Regions from separate parts of the Vibrio sp. TBV020 genome, predicted to be linked through region 1. Evidence: predicted binding sites of a transcription regulator. Region 1 holds the regulator's gene; each other region holds the start of a gene.

What was found. Region 1 encodes MetJ, which represses methionine synthesis genes. Its sites were predicted from a motif close to TTAGACNTNTANANGTCTAA; they were not measured.
Region 2: a site for MetJ is predicted at 2,556-2,575, ahead of metA (homoserine O-succinyltransferase). Genes of this name have one in related genera too.
Region 3: a site for MetJ is predicted at 1,982-2,001, ahead of metE (5-methyltetrahydropteroyltriglutamate--homocysteine S-methyltransferase). Genes of this name have one in related genera too.
Region 4: a site for MetJ is predicted at 2,713-2,732, ahead of metH (methionine synthase). Genes of this name have one in related genera too.

The regions. Positions count from the first base shown of each region.
Region 1 covers NZ_JBEEAQ010000003.1:3,291,893-3,296,111, forward strand. Annotated here, with positions in the region: gene rpmE (50S ribosomal protein L31) at 9-227, shown strand; gene AAFX28_RS23135 (malic enzyme-like NAD(P)-binding protein) at 486-1,763, shown strand; gene metJ (met regulon transcriptional regulator MetJ) at 1,872-2,192, opposite strand; gene AAFX28_RS23145 (O-succinylhomoserine (thiol)-lyase) at 2,412-3,578, shown strand; gene AAFX28_RS23150 (bifunctional aspartate kinase/homoserine dehydrogenase II) at 3,578-4,219, shown strand, end outside.
Region 2 covers NZ_JBEEAQ010000003.1:1,681,083-1,685,301, forward strand. Annotated here, with positions in the region: gene rlmF (23S rRNA (adenine(1618)-N(6))-methyltransferase RlmF) at 1-481, shown strand, start outside; gene AAFX28_RS15945 (hypothetical protein) at 509-691, shown strand; gene pilW (type IV pilus biogenesis/stability protein PilW) at 688-1,398, opposite strand; gene metA (homoserine O-succinyltransferase) at 1,592-2,533, opposite strand; gene AAFX28_RS15960 (ATP-binding protein) at 2,663-3,055, shown strand; gene AAFX28_RS15965 (DUF3859 domain-containing protein) at 3,034-3,471, shown strand; gene AAFX28_RS15970 (methyl-accepting chemotaxis protein) at 3,650-4,219, shown strand, end outside.
Region 3 covers NZ_JBEEAQ010000003.1:2,280,401-2,284,619, forward strand. Annotated here, with positions in the region: gene metE (5-methyltetrahydropteroyltriglutamate--homocysteine S-methyltransferase) at 1-1,792, opposite strand, end outside; gene metR (HTH-type transcriptional regulator MetR) at 2,066-2,977, shown strand; gene AAFX28_RS18395 (DUF4250 domain-containing protein) at 3,179-3,379, opposite strand; gene AAFX28_RS18400 (hypothetical protein) at 3,465-4,145, opposite strand; gene AAFX28_RS18405 (EAL domain-containing protein) at 4,201-4,219, opposite strand, start outside.
Region 4 covers NZ_JBEEAQ010000003.1:517,723-521,941, reverse strand. Annotated here, with positions in the region: gene metH (methionine synthase) at 1-2,664, opposite strand, end outside; gene AAFX28_RS10375 (cation:proton antiporter) at 2,833-4,143, shown strand.

The DNA of each region.
Region 1 (4,219 bases):
GTTCTCCCATGAAAGCTGGTATCCACCCAGAATACAAAGCAGTTAAAGCAACTTGTTCTTGTGGCAACTCTTTTGAGTTCAACTCAACTCTAGCTAAAGAGTCTATCCACCTAGACGTATGTGACAAATGTCACCCATTCTACACTGGTAAGCAACGTATCGTTGATACAGGCGGCCGTGTTGATCGCTTTAACAAGCGTTTCGGTGCTCTATCAAGCAAGAAGTAATTTCTGCTTAACCGAATCTAAAAAGGACGCTCAGGCGTCCTTTTTTGTTATCGGGTACCGAATAACTTGGTATTTTACAGAGTAATCTATTACTAAATTTCGTATTCGCTAGCCATATCTCTATTCATCTGGTCTTATCTCCAGTCATTTACCGCATTTTATTGCTTTAGCTCGCATTCTGACCTATGCAGCTTGACTTAGTTACTCTAAAATGGATTTCCCCCTTTCATTTATAATTATTAACGAGTACCTACACCCATGTCAGATGACAATCGCCAAGAACTATCCCCTGAAGAACAATTCCGCCAACAAGCACTGGACTACCATGCTTATCCTACCCCAGGAAAAATTGCAGTTGCACTAACTACTCCAGCTGAAACAGCAAAAGATCTCGCACTAGCATACAGCCCTGGCGTGGCAGAACCTGTACGTGAAATCGCGCAAAACGCCGATAACGTTTACAAATACACTTCTAAAGGAAATATGGTTGCGGTTATCTCTAACGGCACCGCGATTCTTGGTTTAGGTAACTTAGGCCCTCTAGCGTCAAAACCAGTAATGGAAGGTAAATCTCTTCTATTTAAACGTTTTGCAGGCCTAGACTCGATTGATATTGAAGTTAAACACCGCACAATCGAAGAGTTTGTTGATACCGTAGCAAACATCGCCGACACATTCGGTGGTATTAACCTTGAAGACATCAAAGCACCAGACTGTTTTGAAATTGAAAAGCAACTTATTGAACGCTGTGACGTACCAGTATTCCATGATGACCAACACGGTACTGCGATCGTTACTGCTGCAGGCATGCTTAACGCAATTGAGCTGCAAGGTAAAAAACTAGAAGAAGCGACTATTGTTTGTCTTGGCGCGGGTGCTGCAGCGGTTGCATGTATGGAGCTACTGATCAAATGTGGCGCAATGCGTGAAAAAATCTACATGCTTGACCGTAAGGGCGTTATTCACACTCGTCGTGACGATCTAAACGAATACAAACAACTGTTCGCCAACAACACAGATAAGCGCACACTAGAAGACGTGATTGAAGGTGCTGATCTGTTCCTAGGTGTATCTGGTCCTAATCTACTGTCACCAGAAGCGCTAAAACTAATGGCAGACAAGCCTGTTGTATTCGCATGTTCAAACCCTGATCCAGAAATCAAGCCAGAGCTTGCTCATGAAGTTCGTGATGATCTTATTATGGGTACAGGCCGTAGTGACTACCCTAACCAAGTAAACAACGTACTTTGTTTCCCATTCATTTTCCGTGGTGCACTAGACGTTCGCGCAAGTGAAATCAATGACGAAATGAAACTAGCAGCGGTTGATGCGATTCGTCAGCTAGCTAAAGAAGAAGTACCAGCTGAAGTTCTTGCTGCAGCAGGTGTTGAATCACTATCATTTGGCCCTGGTTACATCATTCCTAAGCCAATGGATTCACGTTTACTTCCGCGTGTAGCAAAAGCAGTAGCTCAAGCAGCGGTTGATTCAGGTGTTGCTCGTATCGAAATGCCAGAGAACTACATGGCAAGCTAATCCGCTTTAATCACGGATAATAAAAAACCGCTCTCCAATGGACAGCGGTTTTTTTGTATCTATTCAGTATTGGCTCACAGCGAAAAACTAAGGTGCTTGTGGTTTTTATTATTCTTCGTCAAATGCTTCGAACTCAATACCCATCTCTGTCATCAGTTTTTTCACTTCTGCAGGAATATCGTCTGGGCGATCTTTACGTAAATCTTCATCCGTCGGCAATGGTTGGCCAGTGTAGGCATGGAGAAATGCTTCACACAGTAGCTCACTATTGGTTGCGTGGCGTAGGTTATTAATCTGACGACGCGTGCGTTCATCAGTCAATACCTTCAATACTTTCAATGGAATAGAAACCGTAATCTTCTTTACTTGTTCGCTTTTCTTTCCATGTTCAGCATATGGGCTTATGTATTCGCCATTCCAATCTGCCATTGCGCACCTTTTGTAAATATTTATGTTTGAAATTAGAAAGCGCAATTTTAGCGGGATTTATGGCCATAAGCAAAGACATATAGACGTCTAGAAGTGTTGACGGCCACAAAAATGACAAGTAAAGTGAACAGATATGGAATTGGAATAACATATATCTAACAACAGACAGGTATAGCGTATTCCCTACTAGAAGTCACTAAAGTTCGAAAGGAAACACTTATGAACACCCGCAAACCAGCCACAATCGCGGTACGTACTGGTATCGAGTCTGACACTCAGCATCACGCAGTTGTTCCACCAATCTACCTATCGACCAACTATGGCTTCCCAGCTTTTGGTGAAGTACCAAAATACGACTATACCCGCTCAGGTAACCCTAACCGTGGTTTGCTTGAAACCGCTCTATTCGAACTAGAATCAGGTAAAGGAGCAGTGGTCACTAACTGTGGTACTTCAGCTCTTAATCTTTGGGTCTCTACATTTTTAGGTCCTGACGATCTTATCGTAGCACCGCATGACTGCTATGGCGGTACCTACCGTCTATTCAATACGCGAGCGAATAAAGGTGATTTCAAGGTCGAGTTTGTTGATCAATCCGATGAACAAGCATTTGCAGCCGCGATTGCCAAAAAGCCAAAATTGATTCTTTTAGAGACTCCATCCAACCCATTAGTGCGCGTCGTTGATATTGCAGATGTATGTGAAAAAGCCAAGCAAGTTGGCGCTCTAGTCGCTGTCGACAATACCTTTTTGACACCGGTGTTCCAAAAGCCTTTAGAGCTAGGTGCTGACTTTGTAATTCATTCCACAACCAAGTACATCAATGGTCATTCAGATGTCATTGGTGGTGTGGTCATTACTAAATCGGAACAGCACGCTGAAGAGCTAGCCTGGTGGGGGAACTGTATTGGCGCAACGGGAACACCGTTTGACAGCTATATGACCCTACGTGGTATTCGTACACTTGGTGCTCGTATGAAGGTACATGAAGAGAGCTCAAGTAAGATCTTAGATTTCTTGCAGACTCAAGAACTGGTCGGCAACATCTACCACCCGAGCTTACCAGACCATCCTGGCCATGAGATTGCCAAGAAACAGCAATCTGGTTTCGGCTCTATGCTTAGCTTTGAGTTTGCTGGTAGCTTCGATCAGTTGAAGTTTTTTGTTGGCGAACTGGCACTGTTCTCTCTGGCTGAATCTCTTGGTGGTGTAGAAAGCCTTATTTGTCACCCTGCATCGATGACACACCGAGCAATGGGTGAAGAAGCACTTGCTGAAGCAGGCGTTTCACAGCAGTTACTACGCTTATCTGTAGGCCTAGAAGATGCCGATGACCTGATTGATGATTTAGAGCAGGCCTTTGCTAAAGCTAAGGAGGCCTTCTAATGTCTATTGTTCGTCAGCTACATAAGTTTGGTGGCAGCAGCTTAGCAGACCCAGAGTGCTACCGCCGAGTAGTTGGAATATTAAAAGAGTACTCTAAACCTGATGATCTGATTGTTGTTTCGGCCGCAGGTAAAACAACAAACCGTCTGATCGAATTTCTAGAGGCACTTACCAAAGATGGCCGTATTGCGCATGAAGAGCTTCAAGCACTGCGCCAATTTCAAATTGGATTAGTAGAAGAACTGTTAGATGGTGAAGAAAAAACCAAACTATTGGCGACGCTTCGTGATGAGTTCAGTACTTTAGGAGAACTCACCTCACCATTGACTGAGGCAGAGAAAGCAGCCGTTTTAGGTCACGGTGAAATGTGGTCTTCTCGCTTGCTCTCAGCCCTTCTTAATCAAAGTGAATTGCCTGCGGTAGCACAAGATGCTCGAGCATTTCTTCGCGCCGAAGCAGGCACGCAACCAGAAGTAGACTTCGGTACTTCTTATCCGCTCATTAAAGAAGTTCTCGCACAGCATTCACATCACCGCATCGTGATCACTGGCTTTATGGCTCAAGATAGTCAAGGCCATACGGTTCTACTAGGTCGTAACGGTTCTGACTACTCCGCAACTGTTATTGGTGCATTGGCAGAA
Region 2 (4,219 bases), 1.6 Mb from region 1:
CGACAGTCGCAATTTCTTTAAAGGGATCATTAAGCCGAATGAGTTTTATGATGTGACGACCTGTAATCCGCCATTCCACAAGTCATTGCAGGACGCACAGCAAGGTAGTGAGCGAAAGATTAAGAACTTGGCTGCCAATAAGAGCAAACGTGGTCAGGTTGTGGCCCAGTCTCCATCGAGTCGTTCACCTATACTTAACTTTGGTGGGCAAAAAGCGGAGCTATGGTGTCCGGGTGGAGAGGCGGCATTTATCAAGAACATGGCGTTTGAAAGTCGAGATTATGCCAAGCAAGTTTTATGGTTTTCTACGCTAATTTCGAAGAAAGAGAACGTGCGTTGGATGCGAAAAAACCTTGAGAAAGCAGGAGCTCGTGAGGTTAAGGTTGTTGAAATGAGCCAAGGCCAAAAAGTTAGCCGCTTTATAGCATGGACGTTCAAAACAGAAGCAGAACGCCAACAATGGCTGAAGCTAAAAAGCTAATGATTTAACAGGTAGGGAGCAGGGGATATGGAGTTTGAAATTTATATGCCCTGCGAACCAGACTGGATCTGTGATAGTTTGCTTGTTCTATTTGCAGCCTTACTTGTTTTGGGGCTGCTCGGCTTTAGTTACATACTTTATAAAGAATATCGTCGCTTACACAGAATCACTAAACGTAAGCAACGACGTGATATATCTCGTAAGCGTTAACTCATATTCTCTAACTTATTCCTATACTTTTGCTCTAATGCTTTGTTACCCGCGCGTTGCTCTAACTCTATCAGTAGTTGCAACGAAGGCTTCTGGGTTCCGTAGCGTTGGTGAAACTGCATCAGCCTAATTCTAGCGTCGGTGTAATCCCCGTTATCTATCTCTAATTTAGCTAAGTTTAGTAACGATCTTGGACGGTATGGGTCGTGGTCTAATGAGCGATGGAAGTATTGCTGCGCCTGCTCAGTATTACCTGATTTCAAAGCACACAACGCGGCGTTCTCATAGCTAGCGGAAATCAAATAGTAATAAGGTTGATTGATGGCCTTGTTGAAGAACTTATCTGCTTGCTCATAGCGTTCATGTTTACAAAGGAATGTCCCATAGTTATTGAGTACGTTGCCGTTTTTTGGGTGCTGGCTCAATGCGGACTTGTACAGTTTCTCTGCTGATTCGTCTTCACCCACTTTCTCAAAGTAATGGGCAAGAGATAATTGCGCTCGATAATACTTAGGGTCGTGCTCGAGTGCTTTCTCTAGGTTCTCTCGGGCTTTGAGCATATTCCCTTGATTAAGATAACCAATTCCCAATTCAATGCGCGCTTCAGAGCGTTCTCTAGCGTTGGCTGTAGGCGCGTTGTTGGATGGCGCTTCTACAGTCATACAACCAGAAGCGAGTAAAGTAATAGCAAGTAAGGGCAAACGCATAATGTCGACAGAGTTGTGAGTGAAATGAATATATAACTTACTTCTGCCTGTGTGATTAGTTAGGGGAAAAACTATGCGACTGGTTTTGCATTTCGCCTTCTTTTTACAGTGGGGAGATAGACAAAGGGACGTTTAACCTAGAGTTAAATGTCCCTTTTGATTCGATCTAAGATGAGCACTTGGCCAGTAAGAACTAATCGTCCTTAGTAAAGTTGGCCTCACTAAACTTATCAAGATCGTATGGTGTTTGCTGGTAAACACAGTAATTTAGCCAGTTAGAGAAAAGTAGGTGGCCGTGACTACGCCAGCTTGCACAAGGTGGGTTATCTGGATTGTTGTTCGGGTAGTAATTTACCGGAATCGCAGGCTCCATCCCTTCGCCAAGATCTCGTACATATTCGTTATGCAGAGTATGAGAGTCATACTCAGGGTGGCCCGTGACAAATACGTTACGTTTGTCTTTGGTTGCTGCCAAGTAAACTCCAGCAACGTCAGAGGTTGCAAGAACGTCCAAGTCAGTATTCTGTTCTAAGTATTCTGGTGAAAAATCAGCGTAGCGACTATGCGGTGCTAGGAATGTGTCATCAAAACCACGTAATACTGGGTGATATGGCTGGTGGATTTTATGATGATATACCCCAGAAAGCTTCTCTTTACGTGTGCGTTTTGGCAAGTCGTAAAGCAGCTTTAGTCCAGCTTGTGCCGCCCAACATACATACAGTGTTGAGGTGACATGATTGTTCGCCCAGTTCATGATGGTCTTGAGGTGGTCCCAGTAAATCACATCTTCAAACTGAACAAGACCAAGAGGGGCACCAGTGATGATCAGACCATCAAAGTTGCGATCTTTTACCATTTCAAATTGGCGGTAGAAGTTATCAAGGTGTTCGGTTGGCGTGTTTTTACTTGGGCGGTCATCGATGCGCAGCAGTTCAATATCTACTTGCAGCGGGCTATTCGATAGTAAACGTAAGAATTGAGTTTCCGTTTCGATTTTCTTAGGCATAAGATTGAGGATCAGAACCTTAAGCGGACGAATTTCCTGAGTTGATGCACGAGATTCAGGCATCACAAAGATGTTCTCAGTACGTAATACGTCAGATGCAGGTAATTGATCGGGGATCTTAATTGGCACAGCTTACTCCCTAAGCGGTATTATGGACGTCTATACTTCTAAACTTAACGCAATCAGAATGAGATGTCGATAGCAATTTTAGCTACTTCTGTATTAAGATTCGTTTAACGCTCTCTACCCAATTAAATAATGACATTGAAGCTGACCCTCATTCGAGGCCTACCTGGCTCTGGTAAAAGTACCTTAGCTAAAACACTACCTGGTGAACATGTTGAAGCGGACATGTTCTTTGTCGATGAGTCTGGTGAATATCATTATCAAGCGGATAAGATTTCCGATGCCCATCAATGGTGTCAGACGAAAACTAGACAAGCACTCGCCAATAATACCGATGTAGTTGTTTCAAACACGTTTGTTCGACGCTGGGAGATCATGCCTTACTACAAAATGGCCAAACAGTTTGGTGCTTGTTTAGAAGTGATTGAGTGCAGCGGTAATTACGGCAATATCCATGGGGTCGAGCCAGAAGTGATAGCAACAATGAAGAAGCGGTGGCAAGAATGGCGAAACGAAGCCCAGTAGTAGAAATGCTGTCTTATGGTATTTACAAAGAGTGGGACTCTAAATCAAAACACCTACCTAAAATTCAAGAGTTCACAACCAAAGTGCCTGCGGACGAAGAGGTTGAATTTGGCTATATCGTCAACATTAAGAAAGCCAAAGGTGAAGTGATCGAGTTCTGTATTGACCACCCAGGAGTCAAAGGTAAGAAAGGGCAAATACTAGAGCCATTCACGGGTGATTTGCATGTTGGTAGCAACGACTGGGATTTCTATTTGGGAGATACCATACAACTGCTTGACCCGATAGAGGGCTATGAGTCGAATATCGGTAAATGGCGGATGACGATTTCTATGAACCAAAGAGCCATCGCAGACAAAACCTTTGATGTGTTTGCCCGTGATGAAGGGGAGTTTTGGAAACATAGAGGTTTCTAAACTTACCTTGTAACTGATTGATTTTCGATAATTTTATTTATTATAGCTCACTACGTAAAATAACCACAAAAAATTTGTTAATACTTTAGTTTAGACGCTAGCGACTCTCAGAGAACACGTCTATACCTAACTATAGTGCTCAAGGAAAGCGCATTCTGGTTAGGTAAAGGAGTTCTCAATGGCTTTAAGTAATGTCCCACTAAAATATAAAATTGCGTTAGGGGCTGGCATCCCCCTCTTGCTTCTAATATTTCTATCAATCGTTTCCATCGCGAGTTCACGCTCCCAAGTAGAAACCAGTGCGATGGTCGATCATACCCATAAAGTGATTCAGCAAGCGATGAAGATTGAAGCTGCTGCAGTAGACATGGAAACAGGTATGCGTGGCTATCTGCTTGCAGGTAAAACAGAGTTTTTGCAACCGTACGAAAATGGCCAACGAGAATTTACACGACTAGTGACAAGCTTAAAGGTGACGGTGGATGATAACCCGACTCAAGTTACGCGCCTAGGTGAGATAGAAACAACGATCAACGAATGGTTATCCAATGTCACTGAGCCCGCGATTGAACTAAGAGGAAAAGTGGGTGATACGACAACAATGGATGATATTTCAGAATTAGTCGCTGAAGCTCGAGGAAAAACATATTTTGATAAGTTCCGCTCCCAGATTGCAGACTTTATTGCGATGGAAGATGAACTGATGATCAAACGCCAAGCCGCAGCTGAAGGAGCGGCAGCCAGTATG
Region 3 (4,219 bases), 1.0 Mb from region 1:
TACCAGCATCTTGTAAATCAGAGACTTCATCGCGTAATGCCAATGCTAACTGGTCAGCGATTTCTTTACGCGTGATATCTTCACGGGGGAACGTCCAGCATAGAATTGTTACAGGTCCGGTGAGCATCCCTTTCATTTGTTTAGACGTTAGCGACTGCGCATAGGTTGCCCACTCTACAGTGATAGGCTTCTCGCGCTCAATATCAGCAACAACAATCGCAGGTTTTACACAGCGTGAACCATAGCTTTGTACCCAACCAAATTTAGTTGTTTGAAAGCCCGCTAGGTTTTCGGCGAAGTACTCCACCATATCGTTACGCTCAGCTTCCCCATGAACGAGAACATCTAAGTCGAGTGCCTCTTGTCGTTTTACCGCATCTTTAATGTGCCCTTTAAGCGCTACTTCATATTCTTCCTGGGACAGTTTTCCGCTGCGAAATGCGCTACGCTGAACACGAATCTCACTTGTTTGAGGAAACGAGCCAATCGTTGTTGTAGGGAATAGTGGCAAGCCTAGGACTTTACTCTGGTGAGCAACTCGTTCAACATAAGGTTCCGTTCGCTCAGCCAAGCATTTGGTAATACTATTAAGACGAGCCTGTACCTGTGGTTTGTTTACGTGAGTCGCTGTTTTACGGTTTTGAATCGGTGCACTGTAGGTATCACACGCTAAGATTGCCTCTTGGCTGCCATCTAACGCTTGACCAAGTAACGCCACTTCCGTCACTTTTTGTTTAGCGAATGCAAACCAACTTTGGACTTCATCACTTAATTCAGGCTCTAGATCTAGATCGACTGGGCTATGTAATAGTGAACAAGAACTTGCTAACCAAAGTCTTTCACCAAGATTTTCTTTTATCGGTTTAAGTAGCTCAAACTGCGCACTTAAATCCGCTCGCCAAACGTTACGACCATTGACGACTCCCGCCGATAACACCCAGTTTTCAGGTAATTTGCTAGCAACAATGTTTAACTGTTCCGGTGAAGCAGATAAATCTATGTGAAGGCCATCAACGTTGAGTTCGACAATGTTATCTAGAGTGTCTACAACTGAGTCAAAATACGTGGCCAAAAGAACTTTTACGTCGCTTCGGATTACTTGATAGGCTAACTTAAATGAATCTAACCATGGTTTGTCTAGTTCAAGCGCCAGAATTGGCTCATCAATTTGCACCCATTCAACACCTTGTTTCGCTAGCTTAGCCAGTATCGCTTGGTATGCCGTCAATAAGCGAGGGAGTAACGTTAATCGGTCAAATCCTTGGTCTACTTCTTTGCCCAGATATAGATAGCTCAAAGGCCCGAGTAAGACTGGCTTTACATTATGACCAGCTTGAACAGCCTCATTAACTTCTTCGAATAATTGCGGCCAACTTACTTCGAAAGTGTCCTCTTGGCTAAATTCTGGAACAATATAGTGGTAGTTCGTATTAAACCATTTGGTCATGTCCGATGCAGCATGACCACTACAACCACAACCTGCTTGTGACTGACCTCGCCCCACTTTGAACAATGTATCAAGATCTGGGAAACCATTTTGATGACGTTTAGGCACATGACCAAGCAGTAGCGTTGTAGTTAACACATGGTCATACCAAGCAAAATCTCCTGCAGTTACGAAGTCTAAGCCGGCATCTTGTTGCGTTTTCCAGTTCTTGCTACGCAGCTGACTTCCAACCGATTTAAGCTCGGCCTGAGAAATTTCGCCACGCCAATACTTTTCCAGAGCAAATTTCAGCTCTCGTTTTTCACCGATGCGAGGGTAACCTAGTATATGAGTCGTTGTTGTCATTTGTTCATCCTTAAATTTTACAAGTCTTATTCGTTATTTTGTTCAGTTCACCACAAGGATGTCTGGATGGCTAAACTATCTCGCTAAACCGAGTGGACGACAATCTCCAAATACTCAACTTGTTTATTAGTTTTCTTCATAATGACAAACACTCTCTTTCGACTAATTAATAAATAAACACCAAAATTTTTAGACGTCTAGATGTTTACACCTCTACAAAAACACGTTAGGTTAATAATATTCATGCTTAGAAAGTTTGACTGAAGGGACTTCATGATAGAGCTAAAGCACTTACGAACATTAACCACGCTGAGAGACACAGGTTCACTCACTGCAACGGCAACAACGTTGCATTTGACCCAGTCCGCCCTGTCTCACCAAATTAAAGATTTGGAGTCGAGGATTGGTGGGCAATTGTTTCTGCGTAAAACTAGGCCAGTTAAATTCACCTCCGAAGGCAAGATATTACTTAAGCTAGCCGATGATGTGTTACCGCGCTTAGCCAAAGCAGAAAATGAAATCGCGAGCCTGAAAGAAGACGTCAATGGTCGACTGCATATGGCGATTGAATGTCACTCTTGCTTCCAATGGTTAATGCCTGCACTTAAGGAATATCAAGTTGCTTGGCCAAGCGTGACACTCGACTTTTCCTCCGGATTTGGGTTTGAGCCATTGCCAGCATTGATGGGTGGGGAACTTGATCTTGTGATCACTTCAGATATTCAGCCCAGGTCCGAAGTGCACTACGAGCCATTGTTTGATTTCGAGATGCGTTTAGTCACTTCTATTTCACACCCACTGGCGCAAAAAGAGTGTATTGAGCCAGAAGATCTTGTCGATCAAACGATGCTATCTTACCCGGTACAAAAAAGCCGTTTAGATGTAGTTAAACACTTTTTGCAACCCGTTGGTATTGAGCCAGCTAAGTGGAAGCAAGCAGACAACACATTGATGTTAATTCAGATGGTTTCCGCGGGGCTGGGTGTTGCAGCGCTCCCAAATTGGGCGATCAGTGAGTTTTCTCGCCAAGGCTTGATTAGCAGTATCCCACTTGGAAACGGTTTGTGGCGACGCTTGTTTGCTGCGACACGACATGCAGACAAAGATAAGCGTTATTTACAAGCTTTCTTCAATACCGCAAGGCAGCAATCCCAAAGTCACCTAGATGGAATTAAAACTGTCTAGTTAGAGATCAAAAAAAGGAGGCATAGCACCTTTTTTTATTCCAACCGGGATAAATAGATGTTTTGACATTACGCCGGAAAAATCGCTTAGAGCAAGACATAGATTGCAGGTAGCTAGTTGATCTACCTACAAAAGCTATAACGCTGCTATCAGCGATTTTAACCAGCTAGAATGAACAGATATTTACTCTGGTTGGTATCATTATCTGTCGTAAGATTTGAACTGATTGGTCAAAGGATCATACTGATAACCAAGCACATCTAGCTTACCTATCACTGCTTCAACATCCATTTCATACATTGAGACAAGTTCTTCAAAACTGTCACATTCTAAACGTAGCTTTTCGTTTACTATGCCCAACAAAATGATGCTATCAAAGTTGCTCACATTGCTTAGGTCCATGACGGCCTCCTATTCCACACTTACTTATTCAAGCGTAGACATAAATTGACCGAAATGAAGTGAAGTTGATCGAAACTCCTACTCTTTACAGAGCAAATAATGCCTGATTCGACGTCGCAGACAATAGTAAAAAGATTAACGCAATCGCCAGTTGGCCTTTATTAATCTCTTTTGAAGCAAGTAAGTGCCAACACCATGCCACAATTGCAGTAATCAGCAGTGCAAACCCTGTTAGCAAAGGCTGAGTCACAGATGCGAGTACATCACTGTCCAAACCAAAAGTTTTAAGCAAGATAGTGAGAGACATAAGCATAGCGGCAACAACACCAGTAACCGGTAAGATTCGATGGAATGCTTGTAAGCGTGTGCGCGCAATCGTCAACAGTAAATGCGCCAGCATCGCACCAAGTAAGAATATTTGCACCACGACACTCAAACCCGCGGCTAACGTTGGCTGTTCAAAGATTTGAATACCGACATAGGCAAGCGCTAAACCATTAGCGAGGTACATTACCCAAATTGGGCCTTGATCGCGTGTCTTCTTGGTTTGAACTTGGGAATAAAAATAAGCAATGGCGAAGACCACCATCATAGCTTCGATACGCAGAGAGGCAACGGCAAGCCAAAGTATCGCTAGTGACGGCAACATTTTGTGGACTCGTCCTCGTTGACCAGGACAAATATCGCCCTTAACAAGAATAAGGGTCAAAAGAAGTTGAGCGCCCAATAACATTGGGGCAAACACGGCAAGTAGCTGCTGGATCATGGTGTCATCAAACAAAAATTATTATTGGATGCGGATAATAGCAGACTGATTTTTTTTAGCTATCAGTGAAGTAG
Region 4 (4,219 bases), 2.8 Mb from region 1:
ATAATCTGCATCGAGTTTTTCTACGAATGCAGGACGTAGCTCATCAGATAATAAAGAAGTACATACACCTACGGCTCGAGAGGCGTTATTCACATAAACCACTGGATGTTTGTAGTTTTGCTCAATTTTAACGGCCGTATGGGCCTTGGATGTTGTTGCACCACCAATCAGCAACGGTAAATCAAAATCTAGACGTTCCATTTCTTTGGCGACATGAACCATCTCATCTAATGAAGGAGTGATTAAGCCAGACAAACCAATGATGTCGACATTCTCTTCTTTGGCAACTTTAAGGATTTGCTCACAAGGAACCATGACACCAAGATCAATGATCTCGTAGTTATTACACTGAAGTACGACACCAACAATATTCTTACCAATATCGTGAACATCCCCTTTTACTGTCGCAAGCAGAATCTTACCGTTGGTAGAGCCTGCCTGTTTTTCTTTATTGATGAAAGGCTCTAAGTGACCAACTGCCTGTTTCATTACACGAGCAGATTTAACCACCTGAGGTAAGAACATCTTGCCTTCACCAAACAGGTCGCCGACAACGTTCATACCATCCATTAGCGGGCCTTCAATCACCTCTAATGGTTTAGATGCATTAACACGTGCTTCTTCTGTATCTTCAATAATGAACTCGGTAATGCCCTTAACTAGCGCATGTTCGAGACGTTTCTCTACTGGCCAAGTACGCCATTCAAGTGCAGAAGCATCTTCTTCTTTACCGACACCTTTACCAGCATATTCAGCAGCTATATCAAGCAGGCGCTCTGTACCGTCTTCACGGCGGTTAAGAACGACATCTTCCACCGCTTCGCGTAACTTATCAGGCACGTTATCGTAGATCTCTAGCTGACCTGCGTTAACAATTCCCATATCCATACCATTCTTGAAACAGTGGTATAGGAACACGGCGTGAATCGCTTCACGAACGTAGTTATTACCTCGGAAAGAGAATGAAACGTTAGACACACCACCCGAAATCATCGCATGCGGCAAGTCTCGTTTGATGTCAGCTACCGCTTCGATGAAATCAACAGCGTAGTTGTTGTGCTCTTCAATACCTGTAGCGACTGCAAAGATATTCGGGTCAAAGATGATATCTTCTGGTGGGAAGCCTACTTCATCTACAAGAATTCGATAAGCGTTAGTACAGATTTCTAATTTACGTTCACGGGTTTCCGCTTGGCCAACTTCGTCAAATGCCATCACGATAACGGCAGCACCATAACGGCGGATCAGCTTAGCCTGCTCAACAAACTTCTCTTTACCTTCTTTTAGCGAGATCGAGTTAACGATACCTTTGCCCTGAATACATTTAAGGCCAGCTTCGATAACCTCCCACTTTGAAGAGTCAACCATGATTGGTACTTTTGAAATCTCTGGCTCAGAGGCACATAGATTCAAAAAGCGCACCATACATGCTTCAGCGTCAAGCATCCCTTCATCCATGTTGATATCGATGATCTGAGCACCGTTTTCAACTTGCTGACGGGCAACCTCTAAAGCTTCGTCATACAGTTCTTCTTTGATCAGGCGCTTAAAGCGAGCTGAACCAGTTACGTTGGTTCGTTCACCAACGTTGATAAATAGTGTTTCTTTTTCGATCGTTAGTGGCTCTAGACCTGATAAACGACATGCTGTTACGAGATCAGGCAATACACGCGGAGTAACACTTTCGACCGCTTGTGCCATCTGACGAATATGTTCTGGAGTAGTACCACAACAACCACCAATGAGGTTTAGAAAGCCGCTTTCAGCCCATTCTTTAACATGGACAGCCATACCCTCAGGAGATAGATCATACTCACCAAATGCGTTTGGTAATCCTGCGTTAGGGTGTGCAGAAACAAACGACTCAGAGATGCGTGATAGCTCTTCTACATAAGGACGGAGTTCATCTGGACCAAGTGCACAGTTAAGGCCAAATGAAATAGGTTTTACGTGACGCAGAGAATTGTAGAAGGCTTCTGTTGTTTGGCCCGATAGAGTACGCCCTGAAGCGTCGGTAATCGTGCCTGAAATCATAACAGGCAAACTAATACCCATTTCTTCAAATACGGTTTCGACTGCAAAAGCACACGCCTTCGCATTTAGCGTATCGAAGATAGTCTCGATAAGAATAAGATCTGAACCGCCTTTAATTAGCGCTCGAGTCGACTCAGAGTAAGCCGCTACAAGCTCATCAAAACTAACATTACGATAACCTGGGTCATTTACATCAGGAGAGATAGAACAAGTGCGGTTAGTAGGACCAAGTACACCAGCAACATAGCGAGGCTTATCAGGTGTTTTCGCCGTCCATTCATCAGCAGCTTCTCTAGCTAACTTAGCAGCCTCAAAGTTAATCTCTTCGCTAAGGCTTTCCATTTCATAGTCAGCCATTGCGATAGTGGTTGCGTTAAATGTGTTGGTTTCAAGAATATCTGCACCAGCTTCAAGATACTCTAGATGAATATCTTTGATAAGTTTTGGCTGGGAAAGAACCAAAAGGTCATTGTTGCCTTTTAAATCACAGTGCCAATCAGCAAAACGTTCACCACGATAGTCTTGCTCTTCCAGTTTGTAGTCTTGGATCATGGTGCCCATACCACCATCGATCAATAAGATACGTTGCTTTAATTGAGCTTCAATCTGTTGCCTTACATTACTTCCCACAGTACAGCCTCATTCCTTTAGTTATCACTCCATCCTATCACACATTAAAAAGGAGTCTAGACGTCTAAACGAGTAAATTGATGACTTTAAACTGACAAATAATGTTTGCTATTTGAACGAACTAGGCAGAAAATTCCTATTCACATTTTGTTACATGGTAAGAATCTAATGTCAGTCTATTACACGCTTTGCTTTCTATCTGCAGCAGCTATGTTGATAGCCTTTGTAAACAGTAAGATAGGTAAGATGCAAACCACAATTGCAATTACCGCCGGCTCGATGATGCTATCTCTTTTGATCTTAGTTGCAGGCCAGAATGACTGGTTCCAACTGACTGAGATTGCATCCAATACTGTCGCAAGTATCAACTTCGAAGACTTTTTGCTCAAAGGTATTTTAGGGTTTCTACTATTTGCCGGTGGTTTAGGCATCAAGCTACCAAACCTAAAAGATCAGAAATGGGAAATTACAGTCCTAGCATTAGCTGCAACATTATTTTCTACCTTCTTTATAGGTTTTGCTCTATACGGATTCTGTCAGCTTATCGGAATCCAGTTTGATTTAGTTTACTGCTTACTGTTTGGTGCTCTTATCTCACCAACTGACCCAATTGCTGTTCTTGCTATCGTTAAAAAGTTAGATGCTCCAAAACGAATCTCTACTCAGATAGAAGGAGAGTCACTCTTTAATGACGGCTTTGGTTTGGTTATCTTCGTAACACTATTCACCATCGCGTTTGGCACTGAAGCCCCAACAGTTGGCAGTGTGACTATGCTGTTCGCTCAGGAAGCTCTTGGTGGTATCGCTTACGGTTTTGTCCTAGGACTAGTATTCCACTACTTGATCAGTGCTACTGACGATCACTCAATGGAGCTACTGTTAACCATCGGCATCCCAACCGCTGGCTATGCATTTGCAGAAGTGCTTCATGTATCTGGTCCGTTAGCAATGGTTGTATCAGGTATTATGATCGGCAACTGGACTCGCTTTATCGGTTTCTCGAAAGAGAGTGAAGATCACTTAGACCATTTCTGGGAACTGGTTGATGAGTTCCTCAATGGCGTGCTGTTCTTACTTATCGGTATGTCGATGCTTCTGTTTGAGTTCCATAAAGAAGACTGGATTCTTATGGCTTTCTCAATCCCACTAGTTCTCACATCACGTTACCTTAGTGTCTTCTTATCTTACATAGGATTTAAGCGCTATCGTAAGTACAACCCATGGTCGGTTAAAATCCTAACTTGGGGTGGATTACGTGGCGGCTTGGCATTGGCAATGGCGCTCTCTATCCCATCAGGTATTTGGGTCATCCAAGATAAGCTCATCGATGTAAAAGAAATCATCTTGGTAATGACTTACTCTGTTGTTGTGTTTTCAATCTTGATCCAAGGCTCGACTATCACCCCTATGATAGAGAAAGCTAAGCAGGCGCAAAAAGAGATGGATTCAGCGAGCACTGATAATATCGAACAAGATTAGTCTTAACCCATTACATAAATAGATAAAGGCAGCCGAATAAGGCTGCCTTTTTCGTTTTATCAGCAATTAGATCATC